Acidicapsa ligni: one gene and its partner. The protein of the gene in region 1 interacts with the protein of each later gene in a pairwise test. Links are inferred from orthologs where the notes say so. Each region holds a gene or a part of one and is shown on either strand. Other genes may lie near its edges.

Region 1 (9,596 bases):
CGAGAAACTTCACGCGCTCCAGGATCGGGTTGGTGGCGTCCGACGCCTCTTCCAGAACGCGCCGGTTGAACTGTATCCACGACTTGTCGCGGCCTGCAAAAAGCTTCTTGTGCTGCGTATTCTTAACCATGAATTTGCAATCTCCCAGCTTCTCGTCTGCCGTCTGAAATAAATACGATCCGGATTGACCGCCGCCGTGTTCCAAAGTCTAGTTCTTTCAACACTTCCCGGCAATGCACAATCGCTCAGGGAAAAGAGGGCGGCGTTTCGCGAGTGCTCCTTCATCTCTTATCCCAACGGATAGGGCCGATGTGTTAACCCACCAAGAAAACCGTCAGGCGCGGGACGGGATTTGCACCGGTGACGCGACAAACCATTTGACGCAGCTTGCTGCTCAGCCTGAGGATAAGGAGGTAGCCTTCCACCGCGTATATCGATGCGCTTGTCCGCAAAGGAGTGATTTCATGTCCTCTGAGTATCTCTCTCTGGAAAATAACCTGGTTCCACCGGCAGCAGCCATAAGCGGAGACAATCTTCTGGAGAAGGTTGCCGTCGACGTTTACCGCATTGGCTCCATGCTGCTCGGCGAAGGCGAAGAGGCCATCGAGCTGGCCGAACAGACGGTCGCGACTACGGATGTAGTCTCCAGCGATCCATGCGAAATTCAGCATCTTTCCCGTATTTCGGTGGCTGCCGGAGCGCTCGATCTGCTCCAGCACCGCACTCCGGAGTGGCTCGTTCCACCTCCGGCAGACTCCGGCCCGTCCAGTTGCATTGAAGATGATGAGCTGGATGCTGCTGGTGTAAGCCACGCCGAGTTGGAAGAGATGCTCAGCGGTTCCGACGCGCACCGCCTGCGCGAGTGGCTCGAAGAGCTCAATCCGCAGTTGCGGGTGATCTTCGTTCTGCGCGCGGTAGCCGCTCTTTCGTCGGTCGAGGTCGCCGTTCTGCTGGCGGAGCACGGCGGGCCGATTGCCCAGGACTGGACCCCGGATATGGTCCGCGGCAGTTTTCGTCAGGCGCTCTGTTCGCTTGCGTCTCAGCTTCTCCACGCATCCAATACCCGGTAGCACCAGGTAAGGCACAAGGTCCAATGCTGTCTTCAGGCTGTCCTCAAGTGGTGGAAATTCATGGATTCCGATCCATTTCCGCCGCTTTTATCGCCATGCGGGTATTGCGATCATTTGTTTCGGAACCCTCGCGGCCTGCTGATGCATCCATTACCTGCACATCAAAAAGAGTTGAGTGAGTGACGCCAACCAGAATGCAAAACCTGTTCCAGCCATTCGTTGCCCAGTTTAGGAGAGTTCTACCCTTTACGCTGGCAAGTCTCGCCGCCGCGACAGCTATCGTTGTGCCGGGAATCGCGCAAACCGTTGTTCCGCCAGGTTTAAGCGGCTCAACGGCGCCAACCAGCGCTGACTTTCAGGGCAGCATCACCGCAGGGCAAGCGACGGGAGACACCCTTTCGCTGACCCTCGACGATGCGGTACAGCGCGGACTCAAAAACAATCTGGGCCTGCTGCTTAGCGGCACCCAGACGGCGAATACACGTGGTCAGCGCCTTCAGGAACTCCAGGCCCTGCTGCCCTCCATCGACGCTTCCGCCAAGGAATCTCTGGCGCAGGTCGATCTGGCTGCCGAGGGACTCAAGATTCCGGGTTTCCCCACCATTATCGGTCCTTACGGATACACGGATCTGCGCGTCAACCTGAGCTGGAGTTTGCTGAATCTAAATGCTTTGCGCACTTATATGTCCGCGAAGCATAGCTTCAAGGCGGCGCAGCTTTCGGCTGAAGACTCTCGCCAGATGGTGATTCTCACTGTCGGCAACGCATATCTATTGGTGGTGGCCGATCAGGCCCGCATCGACACGACCGAGGCTGAGGTCAAAACATCCAAGGTTTCTCTCGATCAGGCATCGGATAGCCACGCTGCTGGTACTTCTCCCAAGCTCGACGTGCTGCGTGCCCAAGTCGATTACCAGAGCCTCGAACAGCAGTTGATCGTCGCCCGCAACCAGTTGGAAAAGGATAAGCTGGCGCTGGCCCGCACTATCGGTCTGCCGCTGGAGCAAAAATTCACGTTGGCCGATACGGTTCCTTACTCCGCTTTTGATCAGCCGAATGTGCAGGAGGCCATCAAGCAGGCTCTTGCCAATCGTAAAGATCGCTCGGCCTCGATTGAAACTACCGCTGCCGATGTCGATCAACGTAAAGCAGCTACCGCGGATCGTCTGCCTACCATCAAGGCAGAGGCGGATTATGGCGATATCGGCGTTAACGTACGGACCTCGCATGGCACGGGCAATGCAACTGGCACCGTGACCATCCCTATCTTTAAGGAAGCTCAGTTTCGGGGCGAGGCCGGCGTAGCGCAGTCGCAGTTGGATGAACAGCGCGACAAACAGAGCGATCTGGATGCACAGATTGAAGCGGATGTTCGCGATGCACTTTTGGATATCGCTTCATCGCAACAGCAGGTGGAGGTTTCGAAGTCGAACGTCGATCTCTCTACCGAAGCGCTGAGCGAGGCCCAGCAGCGCTATACCGCAGGTGTCAGCGATAACCTAGCGGTTTCTCAGGCTCAGCAGTCCCAGGCGCAGGCCAACGGACAGTACATCAACAGCCTCTACCAGCACAATGTAGCCAAGCTCAACCTGGCTCGTGCGATGGGTGTGGCGCAGAATTACAAAGATTTTTTGGGAGGTAAGTGAACGTGGCGGACTCTACTCCAGCCTCCGGCAACCAGCCGGATACAAAAGCGGCCCCCGAGGCTCAACCCAAGAAGAGCCGTCGTGGCCTGATTATCATCGTGCTTCTCGTACTGGTGATCGCAGGCGGACTCTTTTACTGGCACTCGACCTATACCGAAGACACGGATGACGCCCAGATCAATGGGCATCTTATCCAGGTCAGCTCCCGCATCAATGGGACGGTGCTGAAGGTCAGCGTGGACGAGAACCAGTATGTCGACAAGGGCGCCGTCATCGCCGAGCTCGATCCGGCCGATTACCAGGTTGCCGTTGAAAACGCGGAAGCCGCTCTTGCCAGCGCCAAGGCCAATGCCATCGCCGCTGGCGTCAACGTGCCCATTACCTCGATCAACACCGGCAGCACGTTGCGTTCCGCGGGTGCCGATGTTTCCGGCGCGCAGGCCTCGGTTCTGCAGGCTCAGAGCCAGGTGCAGGCAGCTCACGCCAAGGTTCTGCAGGCACAGGCTAACAACCTCAAGGCCAATCAGGATCTTGAGCGTTACAAGCCCCTGGTAGCCAAGGATGTGATCAGCAAGCAGCAGTACGATGCTGCCGTTGCAAATGCCGACGCAACCAAGGCCGATGTAGCCGATGCGATTGCCAGCGAGCAAGCCGCACAGCAGGGCGTGCTGGTTGCTAACCAACGCGAGTTCCAATCGAGGGCGTCGTATAAGTCCGCCGAAACCGGTCCTCAACAGGTCGCGGCTCAGCATGCACGTGCTCAGCAGGCCGAGGCCCAGGTCAAAGCGGCCCAGGCCCAACTCGATCAGGCCCAGCTCAATCTGAGCTATACCAAGATTGTGGCCCCGTCTAACGGCATCATTACCCGCAAAAATCTCGAACTCAACCAGAACATTTCGCCAGGCCAGAATCTTCTGACGCTGGTCTCGCTTGACGATCTTTGGATTACCGCCAACTTCAAGGAAACCCAGCTTCGGCATATCACCGCCGGGCAGTCGGTGGAGATTGATGTGGATGCCACCGGTCACAAGTACCACGGCAAGGTCACCCAGGTCGGCGGTGCAACGGGTTCTGTTCTCTCGCTCTTTCCGCCGGAGAACGCGACTGGCAACTATGTTAAGGTCGTCCAGCGCGTGCCTGTTCGCATCGACTTTACTGACCTGAAGGATGAGGATAATCATCACCTCCTCCGTCCGGGTCTTTCGGTTGAGCCAAACGTTCGCGTCAAGGACTAAGCAGGGCTTTTCGCATCAAGAACGCAGCATCAAAAATCAATGCCAAAACAAGGGACGCCATTTATTCGGATGGCGTCCTTTGTTCTTGAGGATGGAAAGCTGCATTCGCATAACTTTTCAGCGGTCCTCAATATTTACAAATTGCCATTCACAAATTGCGTATGCTTCTTGAGCATCACGGATCATCTATCCCCTCTGCTCCTACTATGATGAGGATCATGAAGATTCTTTCCGCTGCGGAGATGAACGCCTGCGACCGGGCTACCAGCGAACGCTTTGGCCTGTCACCCGCGCAACTGATGCAATCCGCCTCCAGCGCTGTCGCAGCGTTTGCACGGCAGCAGTTTCCCGCTGCCAGATGCATCACTGTTCTCTGCGGACGTGGGAACAACGGTGGCGACGGGATGATAGCTGCTCGCCTGCTCGCTGAATCGGGCTGCGCGGTAACGGTATTGCTGCTCGGGGATCCAGCCGGATTGCATGATGAACCGGCGACGGCGTGGAAATGGCTGACGGAGCATCTGGACTTGCTGGCAGCGGAGGCGATCCTGAGCGAGGATGATTTTGCCCGGCATTCTGAAGCGCTTACGGCTGATCTCGTCCTTGACGCTATCTGCGGCACGGGCTTCAAACCGCCCCTGCGTGGACTTCCGCTGGCTGCACTGAACTGGCTGCAGGCGGCCAAGTCTCCAGTGCTGGCAGTCGATCTGCCGTCTGGCTGGGATGCGGACGAAGTCAAGCTTCAGCCGACGGATGCTGATAATAAGCCGCTTCTATCTTTCCCCGCAGACGCCATTATTACGTTTACGGCTCCCAAGCCGGCCCACGTTTTCAGCCAGCTTACGCGCTACTGGTATCAGCCGGTCGTCGTAGCATCCATTGGCTCGTCTGAAGAAACAATCGTTTCCAGCCTGAATATTCGATGGACGGGCTCGGCCAAGGCCATTACAGAAGCGGTCCGCACGGTCGATTCGAACAAGGGGATGTACGGCCATGTGCTGGTAGTCGGCGGCAGTCCGGGTAAATCGGGCGCGCCGGGCATGACCGCGCTGGCAGCTCTGCGAACGGGCGCTGGCCTGGTTACGGCTGCGGTGTCTCCATCTGTGCTTTCGCTGGTGGCCGCGCTCGCGCCGGAGTTGATGACGCATGCGCTAATTGCAGATGAAACCGGGCAGATTTCGGCGAAGAATCTGGAAGCTGAAAATCTCAAAACGCTGCTGAATAAGATCACGGTTCTTGCCATCGGGCCCGGCCTTGGCGAAACCCCCGAGGCAGTCGAGTTTGCGTTAGGCCTGTTGGCTGCAACGCGTATTCCGGCTGTTGTCGATGCCGATGCTTTGAACGCCATCGCACGGCAGCCGGAAAAGCTGATCGAGCTGGCGAAAGATCGGACGATGGTTCTGACTCCGCACCCTGGCGAAATGGCGCGGCTGACCGGGCTGACGACGAAGCAGGTGCAGGCGGACAGGCTGAAGGTCGCCCGCGATTTCTCGGCCAAATACGGCGTGATTCTTGTGCTCAAAGGGGCTCGAACGCTGATTGCGCATCCAGATGGTTCGGTGGCGGTGAATACGACCGGGAATCCGGGAATGGCCAAGGGGGGCAGCGGTGACTTGCTGACGGGCTTTGTCGCCAGCCTGCTCGGCCAGCATCCGAAGAATCCTAAGCGGGCGGTGGAAGCGGCTGTCTACTTACATGGGCTGGCGGCGGACATCACGGTTCGCCAACATGATCAGCACACGTTGCTGGCGACGGATTCGCTGGCCTATCTCGACAAAGCGTTTCGCTTTCGCCCGTTTTCCTATGATTTTCGTCTCGGTTCCGGGTATGGTTGGTTGCAGGGATTACCCGCCGATTTTGGCGGTTTAGATACTCCAGGAGTGAGATGAGCAAAGAGCCCACGGTCCACGAATACGAGACAAAATCCAGCGCAGGAACCATCGCCATCGGGCGCAAATTGGCGGCTCTGCTTACGCCGCCGCGGCTGCTTATTCTGACGGGCGATTTGGGTGCGGGCAAGACCACGCTGGTCAAGGGAATCGCGACCGCGCTTGGAGCTGCTGACTCGGATGAGGTCACAAGCCCAACGTTCACGCTGGTCCATGAATACTCCGGCTCACTGGATGGCAAGCCGATCAAGCTGTTGCATCTTGATCTGTATCGGCTCGATGCCGAGCGCCAGCTTGATTCGCTTGGGCTGGATGAGATGCTGACCCCGGATGCGCTGGTGCTGATCGAGTGGGGAGAAAAATTCAAGAGCATCCGCAAGCGTGCTGACGGCGAGATCACCATCACTTCAGAGGGTGGGGATACGCGCAAGGTCGTGGTAAGGCTGAACTAGATCCTGCCTGGGAAATATAGGCAGGGCAATATAGGCAGAGAAACGTAAAAGCCCGTCTGCACTTCGATATACATGAGATATCGAAGTGCAGACGGGCTTTTTGCGGTTGAGCTTAGACTGCTGCCAGAGCCTGGGTCAGGTCGGCGATCAGGTCGTCTTTATCTTCGATACCGACAGAGAGACGCAGCAGGCCTTGTGTGATTCCGATGGCCTGACGACGCTCTTCGGTGAGCGCGGCGTGGGTTGTGGTGGCGGAGTGGGAGGCCAGCGATTCGACGCCGCCTAACGACTCTGCATTGAGGAAGAGCTTGACCGCACCGAGGACGCGTCCGACGGCCTCGCGGGAGCCCAGCTCCAAGGTCATCATGGAGCCGAAGCCCTTCTGCTGACGTACTGCGAGCTCGTGCTGCGGATGCGACTTGAGGCCGGGATAGAAGATCTTCTGGACTTTTGGGTGCGTCGAGAGGAATTCGGCAAGGGCGCGGCCGTTTTCTTCATGCTGCTTCATACGCAGAGGCAGCGTCTTGATGCCGCGGAGGACGAGGAAGCTTTCAAATGGCGAAAGAATGCCGCCCATTGCTTTTTGAATCAGGTGAAAGCGAGTTGCGTGTTCCGGCTTGCTGCCGACCAGGACACCGCCGAGGCCGTCGGAGTGTCCATTGAGGAACTTGGTCGTCGAGTGCATGACGATATCCGCTCCGAGCGCCAGGGGGCTTTGCAGGGCGGGCGACAAGAAGGTGTTGTCGACGCTGACTTCGGCTCCGCGGCTGTGGGCAAGCTCGGATACAGCACGAATGTCGGTGAGCTGCATCAGCGGGTTGGTCGGCGTCTCGACGTGGACCAGCCTAGTGGAGGGCTTGAGTGCTGCGGCGAGAGCATCCAGGTTGGTGAGATCGACATACTCGATCTGGATGCCGTAGTTCTGAATGACCTGATCGAGAAGCCGTGCCGTGCCGCCATAGACATTGTGCGAGCAGATGACGTGATCGCCGGTATGCAGCGGTGCGACGAGCGCGGTGATTGCAGCCATGCCGCTGCCGAAGACCTTGGCGTTTGCGCCGCCTTCAAGGGCGGCAAGTGCTTCTTCAAGACGGTCGCGGGTAGGATTGCCGCCACGCGAATAGTCCCAGCCTTTGTCGCTGCCGATGCCGTTCAGTTCAAAGGTCGATGAGAGATAGATGGGGACATTGACCGATCCGGTCTGTGGGTCGGGGTATTGTCCGGCATGGACGGCAAGCGTGGCGTATTTGTGTTCAGACATGAAGACTCCTGGCGCTGGGTGGCAACTCTTTAGCTTATCGTGGCCGACTTGTTATGGCTGATGAAGGCAATGGCCGAGGGGGGCAGGGTGCGCATTCAAGCTGCGGCCGGAAGCAGGATACGAATCCGCGTTGCACCAAAGCGTGTAATTGCGATCTCGTATTGAACAGGTCTGAAGCCCTTGAGGGTTGCGCGAATTTCCAGATGCTGGCCGCGCTTTCTGTCTTCAAAGGCAAACTTTCCGTTGCCGTCGGCGAAGGTCGATGCCAGTGGATGGCTATCTTTGGCATCGAGTAACACAACCTCGGCATAGGGTAGCGATATACCGGTACGGTCGATGACGAGCCCGTTCAAATGGCGCATGTGGATCGGTTTCTGATGAATGACCGGCTCTTGAGCCTGTAGTGCAGAGATGGAGCCTGCAAGCAACGCGCATGCGAATAAAGATCGCAATGCTTTCGACAGCATTTTCATAGTCCACCGTTAAAGATGTTCTTGGAGAGATAGCGTTCGGCAGAGTCGGGGATGACGATTGCGATGCGTTTGCCGGGGCCTAATTCGGTGGCGAGCGCGGCTGCAGCATGAACGATTGCGCCGGAGCTGGAGCCGCCGAGCAGGCCTTCTTCTGCGGCAAGGCGCTTGACCATCGTGAAGGCGTTGTCATCGCTGACGGCGACGATACGATCGCAATACTGGCGGTGGAAGGTTTCCGGAATGAAGCTGACGCCGATGCCTTCTACCTTATGTTTGCCGACCGGGCCACCTTGCAGAATCGAGCCCTGCGTTTCGACGGCGAGGGTGAAGATGGATGGATCTTTTTCCTTCAGGAAGCGGGCGATTCCGCTGAAGGTTCCGCCTGAGCCGACACCGGCTACGAAGCCGTCGATCCGGCCTTCCATCTGCTCCCATATTTCCTGTGCAGTTGTGTCGTGGTGGTAGTCGGGGTTGGATTGATTTTGAAACTGAAGGGCTACGAAAGCTCCGGGAATGTTGGCTGAGGCATCGCGGGCGCGGCGGATTGCTCCGCCCATGCCTTCTTCTTCCGGGGTGCGATGCACTTCGGCGCCGAAGCCACGCATGAGGATGCATTTCTCTTCGGCAAAGCCCTCGGGAACGAAGAGCAGAACCTTATAACCGCGATTGACGCCGATCAGGGCCAGTCCAACGCCGGTGTTGCCTGCGGTGGCTTCGATGATTGTCGAGCCGGGACGCAACAGGCCGCGTGCTTCGGCGTCGAGAATCATGCCCAGGGCAGCGCGATCTTTAATGCTGCCGCCGGGATTGAGAAATTCGAGCTTGGCGAAGATTCCGGCTGTCGTTGAGGGTGCGATGCGTCCCAGGCGCAGCATGGGCGTGGAGCCGACAAGTTGGGTGATGTCATCGGCAATGCGCAAAGTCGATGATGTTGTGCTTGCTGAAGACATAAGGTATTCAGTTTATCGTACTGGAGGATTCTGGCGGCTTTTGGGTGTGGGTCGGTTTGGGGTAGTTGTCTTTTGGGTTGGAGTGGGGGAAGCAGATTCCCTGCGGGAATGACAGACAGAAGGGCAAGGGCGGGGGCAACGGCAGAGGCAACAGCTAACAGCAGATTCCCTTCGGGAATGACAGACAGAAAAGCAACGGCAACAGCAAAAGCAAGGGCAACAGCAAGGGCAACGGTAACAGCAAGGGAAAGGGCGACGGCGTTAATTGCTGCTGGGAGGGTCTGTTGGAGTGGGTGGTGTGGTCGAAGCTGGTGGCTTTGTGCTGCCGGGGGTTGCGCCGTTCTTTACTGTGGGGAAGTAGCCGGTGCGGGTGCGGACAACGAGTTTGCCTTCGCCTTTGGCCTGGGCGAGCACGGTAATTTTGCGGAATCCTGGCTCGGTGCTCGGCTTGGTGGAGTGGTAGCCGAGGGTGTATTGGCTGCGAATGTCGCGGGCAACTTCGGCTGCGATTTCATCGACTTGATCGAGTGATTTGGGAAAAAAGGCGATGCCGCCGGTTTCGCCGGAGAGCATTTCGAGTGCGCGTCTTGCGTGGCGCACTTCGCTGTGGGACATTTCAT
Region 2 (9,536 bases), on another replicon or contig:
GGGTTGGCGACATCGATCAGGTGATGGGGGAGTTGGCGCCGCTCATCGAGAGTGGGCTTGGCGGAGCCTATGTCCATGCCGTGGTAGACGGCTACGGAGTCGCAACTGATGATTTCGCCGTTGAAGTGTTTGCCGAGGGAGAGTGCGAGGGCGGTTTTGCCGCTGCCGGTGGGGCCGAGGATCAGGACTGCCAGTGGATCGCGCGGTGCTACCACAAACGCCACCAGCCTGCGGGAAAGAGCCATCCCGATGGAGTGTGAAACAGCCTGTAGATGAGGACGGCGCCGGCGGCGAACAGGAGACCGAGGGCCTGGTTGCGGCGAAAGCTCTGGCGCTGATTTGCGCGCCGCGCTTTACGCTGCTGCTCTACCTGAATGCTGTCGTATCTGGAGTCCACGGTGGTGTTGCCTGATCTTCCCTGGCCAAGGTTGCCAATCGGCAGTATAGCCGAAGAGAATTTGCGGAGGTGACGGGTGGAATTCTCGCGTGGCTGCGGCGGGTCGGGTACCCTGTTAGGGATGGAAGATTAGGCTTGGCGGCGCTCGAATGCGGCGCCAGGCAGAGGAAACGATGAAGGTTCTGATTTTTGGTTCGGGCGGCCGGGAGCATGCTCTGGCGTGGACGATAGCGAAGAGTGGTCGCGTGACCGAGGTTGTTTGCGCGCCGGGGAATGGCGGGATTGCGGGGATTGCGCGGCTGGTGCCGGTATCGCTCTCCGATCTGGATGGCATGGTGCAGGTTGCGATTGCCGAGCGGCCGGATCTGATCGTTGTGGGGCCGGAGTTGCCGCTTTCGCTGGGGCTGGTGGATGCTTTGCAGGCGCTTGGGATGAGGGTGTTTGGCCCCACAAAGGCTGCGGCGATGCTGGAGTCGAGCAAGTCGTTTGCGAAGCGGTTTTTGCAGAGACACCAGATTCCTACGGCGAACTATGCGGTTTGTACTTCGGCGGAAGATGTCGAGAAGGCGATCGAGTTTTTTCATGCTCCGATTGTGGTGAAGGCGGATGGCCTGGCTGCGGGCAAGGGCGTGATTATCTGCCAATCCCGGCGAGCGGCACTTGAGGCGGCGCAGGGTTTGTTCAGCGGAAAGCTGTTGGGCTCGAAGGAACAGCAACTGGTGATCGAGGAGTTTCTGCTGGGTGAGGAAGTGAGTTTCCTTTGCCTCTCCGATGGCAAGCATGTGGCTCCGCTGGTGGCGGCTCAGGATCACAAGCGCGTGGGCGAAGGCGATACGGGCCCGAATACGGGCGGTATGGGTGTGTATTCGATGGACACGCTGCTGGAGCCGGAGATGCAGGAGTGGGTGATGCATCATATTGCCCGGCCTGCGATTGCGGGGATGGCTTCGGAGGACACTCCTTTTGTGGGGGTGTTGTATATCGGGCTGATGATGACGGCTCGCGGACCGCAGGTGCTGGAGTTCAATGCACGGTTTGGCGATCCGGAGACACAGGCGATTCTGATGCGGCTGGATTGCGAGACGGGTTGCCACCTGGTGGACGCGATGGAGGCTTGCATCGATGGGCGGCTTTCGGAGACGGAGTTTCGGTGGAAGCCGGGTGCCAGCGCCTGCGTGATTGCCAGTTCGGGCGGGTATCCGGGGAGCTATGAAACGGGGCTGGAGATTACGGGCCTGGAGCAGGCGGCGAAGGTTAAGGGCGTGCAGGTGTTTCACTCTGGGACGACGCTGGCTGGAGGCAAGTTATACACCAACGGAGGCCGCGTGCTGGGGGTGACTGCGGCTGCGCCATCGCTGCGCGAGGCGCTGGATCTGGCGTATGAGGCGATGGGTAAGATTCATTTTGACGGAATCTACTATCGGCACGATATCGGGCACAGGGCTTTGAACAAATCCAAGAATGAGAGATAGCCATGCGTTGGTTTTTGAATGAGGGCGGGAACGAATCCGGGCGGTATGTTCATCCATTTCGTTTTGGTGCGTTTGTGGCGGCTGCGGTTTTTACCGGGATGCTGACTGCTACGTCAGGGCTTGCGCAGCAAACTCCACCGCCTGTTTCGCAGGCACCGGCGGCGGCTGCGCCACAGCGTCCTCACCTGGTTGAACCGCCGACGGACTGGCCGAATATGAAGCGATTTCATGATGCGGATGTAGCATTACCTGCTGCAGCTGCGGGTGAAGAGCGGGTTGTGTTCATGGGCGACTCCATCACGGAGTCGTGGCTGCACAGTGGCATTCCAGAGGCACAGCGGACGGCGGCTACGGACCCTGGATTTTTTCCTGGAAAGCCGTACGTGAATCGCGGCATCAGCGGGCAGACTACGCCGCAGATGCTGGTGCGTTTTCGCCAGGATGTGGTGGAACTGAAGCCGCGCGTGGTGGTGATTCTGGCGGGGATTAACGATGTTGCGGGGAATACGGGTGATATGACTCCGGAGCAGACGGAGGACAACTTTGCGTCGATGGCCGACCTGGCTCATGCCAACGACATCAAGGTGGTGCTTTGCTCGATTCTGCCGGCCTTTGATTTTCCCTGGAAGCCGGGGCGCGAGCCTGCTCCGAAGGTGATTGCATTGAATGCCTGGATCAAGGCGTATGCGGCCAGTCACGGTTATACGTATGTCGATTTTTATTCGGCAATGGTGGATTCGCGGGGCGGTCTTCCGGCCACGTTGAGCCGTGATGGGGTGCATCCGAATAAGGCTGGGTACGACATTATGAATCCGCTGGTGGAGGCGGGGATCGCCAAGGCGCTGGGCAGGGAATAAGTCCGCATCGATTCGAGTGTTTCTACTATTGCTATGAATCAGACTGGACTGGCGACGGCGTAGCTTTTCATCATGAAAAGCTACGCCGTCAGTCGTTGCGCAAATATTGCGATAGCAGAATACCCCGCCAGGAGAAATGCTTTAGTTGGGCGTGTTAGTTCGGCGTGGCGGCTTCGATTAGTTTGCTGTGGATGGTGGCCTGGGTTTCGGGGATGGCGCCGTCGTTGAGGCGGACTTCCGAGGGGATGCCCTGGAGCAGGATGCGCTGCACTGTTTTAGAGCGGGCCTGGAGGACTACGCGCTGGGTGACGCTGGCGGTGTCGCTGATGACCTGAATGGGGGCTTCGACGGCGACGTAACCGTTGTTGGCAACGTTGACTGCGACCAGATACGAACCGGGAACAGAGGCGGCACTGGAGAAGACACTCTCGATGGAGAGGTCAGGCAGACCTTTGTCGGCGTAGACCCAGTCGGCGAAGAACCATCCGAGGTTGCGGCGTTGGCCGGCTTGTTCGATGAGTGTTTCGAAATACTCCGGTTTGGTGTCGGCTGCGGGGTCGTAGGCGCGCAGGGCTGCCGACAGGGTTGCGTCGCTGACCAGATCGCGAAGCATCCAGAAGACGTAAGCGGCCTTGGTGCGGTAGTAGACGGGCGAGATGCAGGCGGTGAGCGGCTGACCGTCGCCTTCGCCGGGACTGGCGGGTTCGGCGAGGGTGAGAGCGGCGCGGGAGCCGTCGAGTGTGGCGAGGGCGCGTTCCCGGCCCTGCTGTTTTTCAATCCAGAGAGTGCCCATGAAGTGGGCTACGCCTTCGCTGAGCCAGGCTCGCGGCGAGAGCACCCAGGCGTGGGTGAGGGCATGGGCCATGAGACCGTCGAGAACTTCAGGAGTGGCGGCTCGGATCGGGGTGGCGAGCATGGCTCCGGTTTCAAAGGGGACGTCGGCTGGATCGGGAAGGTCGAGGATGGTGAGCTGCGAGCGCGGGCGCTGACCGAGCCAGCCCTGGAGAAACGGGATGACTTCGGTGGCTGCTTCATTCCAGGCGGCGATGTTGGGTGTGGATTCCGGGCGCGTCCAGAGGGTGATGTTTGGGCCTTCGCTACTGCTGCGGCTGGCGAGGAATAGGCTGGGAGCTTCGAAGCCGAGAATTGCGTCGTCGACATGGGCGGTTGAAACGGTGGCAACTGAGGCGTCGGCTCCAAGGGTCTGGGACAAAGCGGCTGGACGGCCATTGATCAGGGCGACGTTGGGAGCCTGGCCCGGGGGTGTTTCGACGGTGAGCGCCAGGCGGAAATGGGCTCCGGCGCTGCGGAGTTTGTGAGTGCCGATTTCATCGAAGAGGCGCGCGCCATCGCCGAGGATGACGGGGACGGATGAGACGGGATACCAAACGACGTTGCCGAAGCCGCGGAGGCCGGTGAAGTCGATGCCGATGCGATCCCAGTCGGAGTGAGCAGCGACATCGTCGGGGGTTCCGATGGCGAGAAGACGCTTGGCGGACTGGGCAATGATGCCGGAGTAGGTTACGTCCAATTGCAGGCTGGCACCGGGGGCGAGCGGGGCGGACGGGGTGATGGCTGCCTCGTGAAGCTGGCCGGTGTGGTCCGCGTCGGAGTTCAGAACGGCCTGGGTGAAGGGCATCTGACGTCCGTTGAGGCGGATGATCTCCCAATCGAGCGTGGAAGAAAGCTGCAGAGGGATGTGGAGGAGCGGCGTTTTGCCGTCGTTGCGCACGGTGACCAGGGCGCGCACGGCGAGGTGGCCTTCAGCGGGGCGGAGGCGGGCGTCGAGGTCGAAATCGGTGTAGGTGAGGGCTGCTCGCTCGGCGTCCTCGGCGGTGGGCTGAGGAGCGATCTTTACTGCTGCCTGCCCTGCTGAGAGATTGCCGGAGGCTTTCAGAGCGTCGGAATTCTGCGGGGCAGGGGTGGTTTGCGGGTTCGCAGGGTCATTGACGTTGTCAACGGTCTGGCCGTTGGAGTCGATGGAACGGGAAAAGAGGACTTTGCCTTTTTTCGCCGCGTCCTGATCGGTCTGCTGGATGGTCTGCGAGGAAACGGGAGGTGTTCCGGTGGAGGTTTGTGCCTGGGATGGATGGGCTGAACTGATTATGGCCACTGCTACGGCGAGAAGCATGGTGGAGACTGCTGCCGGGAAAATGCTTGCTTTCATGATTCTGTTCTCCGGCCTATCCCCTGAGCTGTGAATCTGGCCATCAATGGAGTTTGGATGTTTGTTAGATCCCACCCGAGGTCATGTTCCATGACCTCGGGTGCCTGGCAGATCCGATTCGATACTTACGAACCCAGGCCTTTCTGTTTCTTAGGCTTGGACGCGGCAGTGGGAGATTTGTCTGGAACGCCGGTGGCTGCCTTTTGTTTACTGCGGCGCTGGCGGAAGGCTTCAAAGAGCACCACGGCTCCGGCGGCGGAGACGTTGAGGGAACTGACGCCGCCAGCCATGGGGATGCGCAGGAGATGATCGCAGGTGCGGCGGACGAGTTCGTGGAGACCGTCGCCTTCGCGGCCCATGACCAGGGCGCAGTCGCCGGTGAAGTCGAACTGGTCGTAGTCCATAGTGCCGCGCTCGTCGAGACCGATGATCCAGATGTTCTTACGCTTGAGCTCTTCGAGGGAGCGGACGAGGTTGACGACGCGGGCGATGCGGAGATGCTCCTGGGCTCCGGCGGCGGCCTTGGCGGCTACGGCGCTCAGGGGCGCGGCGCGGCGCTCGGTCATGACCACTGCGTCGACTCCGGCTCCGTCGGCGGAGCGAAGGAGTGCGCCGAGGTTCTGGGGATCTTCAACGCCGTCGAGGGCGAGGACGAGGCGCGGGGTGGCGATGGGTTCCAGAATGTCCTCGATGGTGAGGAACTGCTGGGCGCGAACGATGGCGACGACTCCCTGGTGAGCCGGGGTGTGGGCCATGTCGGTGAGGGTTTCGCGGGGCTCGGTGCGGAGGCGGATTTTGAGGTCGCGGCAGAGGGAGACGATGGCTTCGAGGCGGTCATCGCGGCGTTCGCGGGCTACCAGCACGTGATCGAAGCGGCGTTTGCCCGCTTTGAGCGCCTCTTCGACAGGGTGCAGTCCGTAGAGAATTTGCATATCTTTAGTGTAGATCGTGTGCGATTTCTATGGGCTGGTGATAGTGGATAGAGTCGAACAAAATACTGTTCCTGAAATTATCTTTAAAAAAATATCCACTTTTTGAGAAAAAACTTCGTCCTGGGAGCCGGATTCCGCGTCTACTTGATGTGATGACATCGTTCGCCTCAGCAGCTATCGTCGATTCCGTCAGCGCCCGGGCCGCTCAAGAACTGGTTCGCCAGGAGAGCCTGGCGATTGCCGAGGGTCTGAAACGGCAGGATGTGGGACTGCTTGACGAGCTGATTGTTCGCTATCAGCACCGATTGTTGCGCTACCTGCTGTACCTGACGAGCAATCGCGAGCAGGCTGAGGATTTATTCCAGGAAGTCTGGATGCGGGTTCTGCTGCGCGGTGGTCAGTTCAATGGCAAGGCGCGGTTTGACACGTGGCTGTTTACGGTTGCACGCAACCTGGTGATCGACCTGCGGCGCAAGCGCACGATGTCGAGCCTGGATGAAATGTTCGAGACGGCCGGTGATGAAGACAGGCCGATGGGCATCGAAATTGCGGCGGATGGACCGACGCCTTTCGATCAGTGTTCGAGTGGCGAGGATCGTGACAGACTCACGACGGCGCTTTTGCAAATGGAGCCTTTGTACCGGGAAGTGCTGGTGCTACGGTTCCATGAAGATCTTTCTTTAGAAGAAATTGCAAAAGTTACCCACGCCCCGCTTTCCACGGTAAAATCGCGACTGTATCGTGGATTGGCTTTTATGAAGCCTAAGCTGGCAGATTAGATCCGAATTCCAAGGCCGCACTGGGTCAGCCCGTCCTATCCAGATAAAGGCCACAATCAATAGCGGAGACGGCAGGTTGAGCGCAGCCAAGCAAATTCGAAGCACGGGGCAGGACACTTCCCACGTGGTGGACACCAGTCCGTCTGCGGATTTGCTGAATGCGCTGCATGGGCTGGATGCAAACCGGGAGCGAACCGTAGCCAATCGTACGCGACGAGTGGTGAGGAGTTCTCTGGGTGTTCGACGAGAACAACAGCAGGGAGGAAGCCGCAACCGGGCTGTCGCCCTGGGGTTTGCGCTGCTGGTCCTTGTTCTCATTGCGCCACTGATATGGGAAGTTACGGACAGCCTGATTGCGGGTGAGCATCTGGCCGATCCTGGAAGCCAGCTGAGCCTGTGGGCGTGCATCGTTTGCCCTACGATTCTTGGCGCGGTACTGGTTGCCGGATGGTGGAAAAAGCGATCCTGAGTCATTAAAAATTCAACGATGTCTCTTAGTTGAAATTAGTCGCAACTTCTTTTCGATCTGTGTCGTCTCAAACAGTAGATTTGTATCTTAAATCTGAGTTATGCTGTCCAGATCACTTATGCGCGATCCACAATCCATACCGATTAACGAAGACGCCCAGTTGATTCCGCTCTGGTCAATGATTGTGGCTGGAATCGCGTTTATCGTGGTGGAGTACTATTTCTGGTATGTTCTGCCGTTGCAGCGCCATCATCCGCCGGCCCCACTGGGACTTAGAACTTATATCAATTTGTCCTGGGGGATTCTGGCTTCGCTTTACTTTCTGATGGTGGGATATGTAAGTAAGGATGCGCCACGAAGGTCGATGAGCATGCGGTTCTGGATGCTGATCTGCTTTGTGTTGCCGGGTGGTATCGGCGCGGTGCTCTACTTTCTACTGCGGCTGCCGATCATTTCGAAATGCGCGGCTTGCGGAACGCATGTGCTGAATGATTTTCACTTTTGCCCGCAGTGCAATTATCAGCTTACGGCGAGTTGTGGAAACTGCTTCCGATCGGTGCGCATCACTGATTTGTACTGCACCGGGTGCGGACATGAGCTGGCGGAAGATCAGATGCCTTCGCGTTTGCGTGTCATGGTAGATTAGGCCCCAGTGCCCAATGACATTCCCAAAGACGATTCCTTGCAACCAAGTACGGAGTACGATGCTCAAATCCCCATGCCCATTACTGCGGTCATAGTGGATGACGAGCAACTGGCTCGGGAAGAGCTGAAGTACCTGCTGGATTCCATTGGCAGCGTTGAGATTCTGGCTGAAGGCACGAACGGGATCGAGGCTGTGGACTTGATTGAGGAGCACCAGCCGGACCTGGTTTTTCTGGATGTGCAGATGCCGGGGCTGGACGGTTTTGCCGTCCTGAAGCAACTGGTCGATCAACGGGCGATGGAGCGGTTGCCGCAGATCGTCTTTGCCACTGCTTACGATCAGTACGCGGTTCGCGCCTTTGATGTGAACGCGGTGGATTACCTACTGAAACCGTTCGATCGCAACAGAATCTTGCAGACAGTGGATCGGGCGCGGGCGCGCATCCTGGAGAACAGCCAGGATGAACCACCCTCAAAGGCCGAGACGGATCGCCGCGAGACGGAGATGGATGCGCTGCTGCAGTTGCTGAACCGACAGCAAAATTCAACGCGTGCCAGTGCGCCGAGCAAGCTGATTGTGCAGGTGCAGAGCCGATTGCTGCTGGTGGACCAGGCGGAGATTTGTTTTGCAGCAATTGAGGATGGAACGATTCGCGTGGTGACGCCTTCGGTGGAGGGCCACTCCAAGTGCAGGACGCTGGAAGATCTGCTGGAGCTGCTTGACCCGAATTTGTTCTGGAGAGCGCACCGGGGATTTGTGGTGAATATCAATCACATTCGCGAAGTGGTGCCGTGGTTCAAGTCGAGCTACCAGTTGCGCATGGATGATCGCAAGCAGACGGAGATTCCGGTGAGCCGGGCGCAAACGAAGAGATTACGCGAACTATTTAATCTTTAGGATCCTGAAAGCCTTGGCGTTTCTCTAAGATAAGAGACCGAGGTTGACCTTGTGGGACTTGTAAATTTTATTACGCGCGGATTTATCGACTTCTTTGGGATTACCCATCCGACACCAAAACAAGAGCGACAGGCGGCGTGGTTTATCTGTGGACTGCTGGTTTTGATTATCGTGGTCGCAGCGCTGGTGTTTGGTCTGATCGTGATGGTGGTTGGACGATAGAGCCCGATCGAAGGCTTAGTCGTAGCGCTCGAAGATGATTTGTTTTTTGTGCCAGCCGAAGCTGGTGAGGCGCTCACGAACCCCGGCGACCATGTTATTCAGACCGCAGATATAGGTGTGAATATCGAAGACCTGAGCCTGCGGGATGGAGGCTTCGGCTGCGACTACGTCCTGCACTACAGAAGCGAGTGCGATGGGCGATTCTCCACCGGACGGGCTGCGCTTTTCTATGATCGCGTCGAGATGCTCCTGCACGTAACCGCGTGGTCCTGACCACTCTTCATGAGCGCGGCTCAGGGTGGCGATGTAGTGAAAGTTCGAGTGGCGCGCGGCGATGCTTTCGAAATACTCGCGGTAGTAGATTTCGCTTTCGTAGCGGGTGCCGTAGACGAGCCAGATCTGCTTGCCTTCGCTTCGGTCCAATCCTGCATCGGGGCCTTGGTCGGGAAAGAGCCATTGCGTAAAGCCGCGCATGGGCGCGATGCCGGTGCCGGTGGCGACGAAGATGGAGTCGGTGACCGGGGACTTGAGCACGAAGTGGCCGTGCGGTCCATGCACCTGAACGGTGTCGCCTATGTTCAGATCGATAAGGTAATTGGAAAAGAAGCCGCCCTCGACGCGATTGACGCAGAGGTCGAATTGATTTCCGTTGGCTGCAGAGGCGATCGAGTAGGCGCGAGTCTGAACCTTGCCGTTTG

What was found.
Region 2: the proteins of OHL19_RS17185 (region 1) and rlmB interact in binary tests that used the Escherichia coli proteins (3 or more experiments, as listed by UniProt). The link is inferred for Acidicapsa ligni from one-to-one orthologs.

Annotation. Positions count from the first base shown.
Region 1 is NZ_JAGSYG010000005.1:65,732-75,327, forward strand. The notes cover bases 3,559-6,504. They hold OHL19_RS17185 (NAD(P)H-hydrate dehydratase), read left to right. Parts: upstream 3,559-4,169; coding sequence 4,170-5,840; downstream 5,841-6,504. Other genes in these bases: OHL19_RS17180 (HlyD family secretion protein), read left to right, coding at 3,559-3,951; tsaE (tRNA (adenosine(37)-N6)-threonylcarbamoyltransferase complex ATPase subunit type 1 TsaE), read left to right, coding at 5,837-6,292; OHL19_RS17195 (trans-sulfuration enzyme family protein), read right to left, coding at 6,405-6,504. Outside these bases: ppk1 (polyphosphate kinase 1), read right to left, coding at 1-130; OHL19_RS17170 (sigma-70 RNA polymerase sigma factor region 4 domain-containing protein), read left to right, coding at 465-1,070; OHL19_RS17175 (TolC family protein), read left to right, coding at 1,250-2,716; more of OHL19_RS17180, read left to right, coding at 2,719-3,558; more of OHL19_RS17195, read right to left, coding at 6,505-7,553; OHL19_RS17200 (carboxypeptidase-like regulatory domain-containing protein), read right to left, coding at 7,649-8,026; OHL19_RS17205 (PLP-dependent cysteine synthase family protein), read right to left, coding at 8,023-8,976; OHL19_RS17210 (VWA domain-containing protein), read right to left, coding at 9,238-9,596. UniProt on the Escherichia coli protein: Bifunctional enzyme that catalyzes the epimerization of the S- and R-forms of NAD(P)HX and the dehydration of the S-form of NAD(P)HX at the expense of ADP, which is converted to AMP.
Region 2 is NZ_JAGSYG010000001.1:768,603-778,138, reverse strand. What follows is about bases 3,923-6,808. They hold rlmB (23S rRNA (guanosine(2251)-2'-O)-methyltransferase RlmB), read right to left. Parts: upstream 5,826-6,808; coding sequence 5,019-5,825; downstream 3,923-5,018. Other genes in these bases: OHL19_RS03020 (hypothetical protein), read left to right, coding at 6,681-6,808; OHL19_RS03025 (RNA polymerase sigma factor), read left to right, coding at 5,978-6,604; OHL19_RS03035 (M1 aminopeptidase family protein), read right to left, coding at 3,923-4,893. Outside these bases: tRNA (adenosine(37)-N6)-dimethylallyltransferase MiaA, read right to left, coding at 1-245; OHL19_RS03050 (hypothetical protein), read left to right, coding at 257-412; purD (phosphoribosylamine--glycine ligase), read left to right, coding at 571-1,869; OHL19_RS03040 (SGNH/GDSL hydrolase family protein), read left to right, coding at 1,872-2,726; more of OHL19_RS03035, read right to left, coding at 2,881-3,922; more of OHL19_RS03020, read left to right, coding at 6,809-7,073; OHL19_RS03015 (zinc ribbon domain-containing protein), read left to right, coding at 7,192-7,719; OHL19_RS03010 (LytR/AlgR family response regulator transcription factor), read left to right, coding at 7,792-8,616; OHL19_RS03005 (hypothetical protein), read left to right, coding at 8,668-8,838; OHL19_RS03000 (ferredoxin--NADP reductase), read right to left, coding at 8,854-9,536. UniProt on the Escherichia coli protein: Specifically methylates the ribose of guanosine 2251 in 23S rRNA.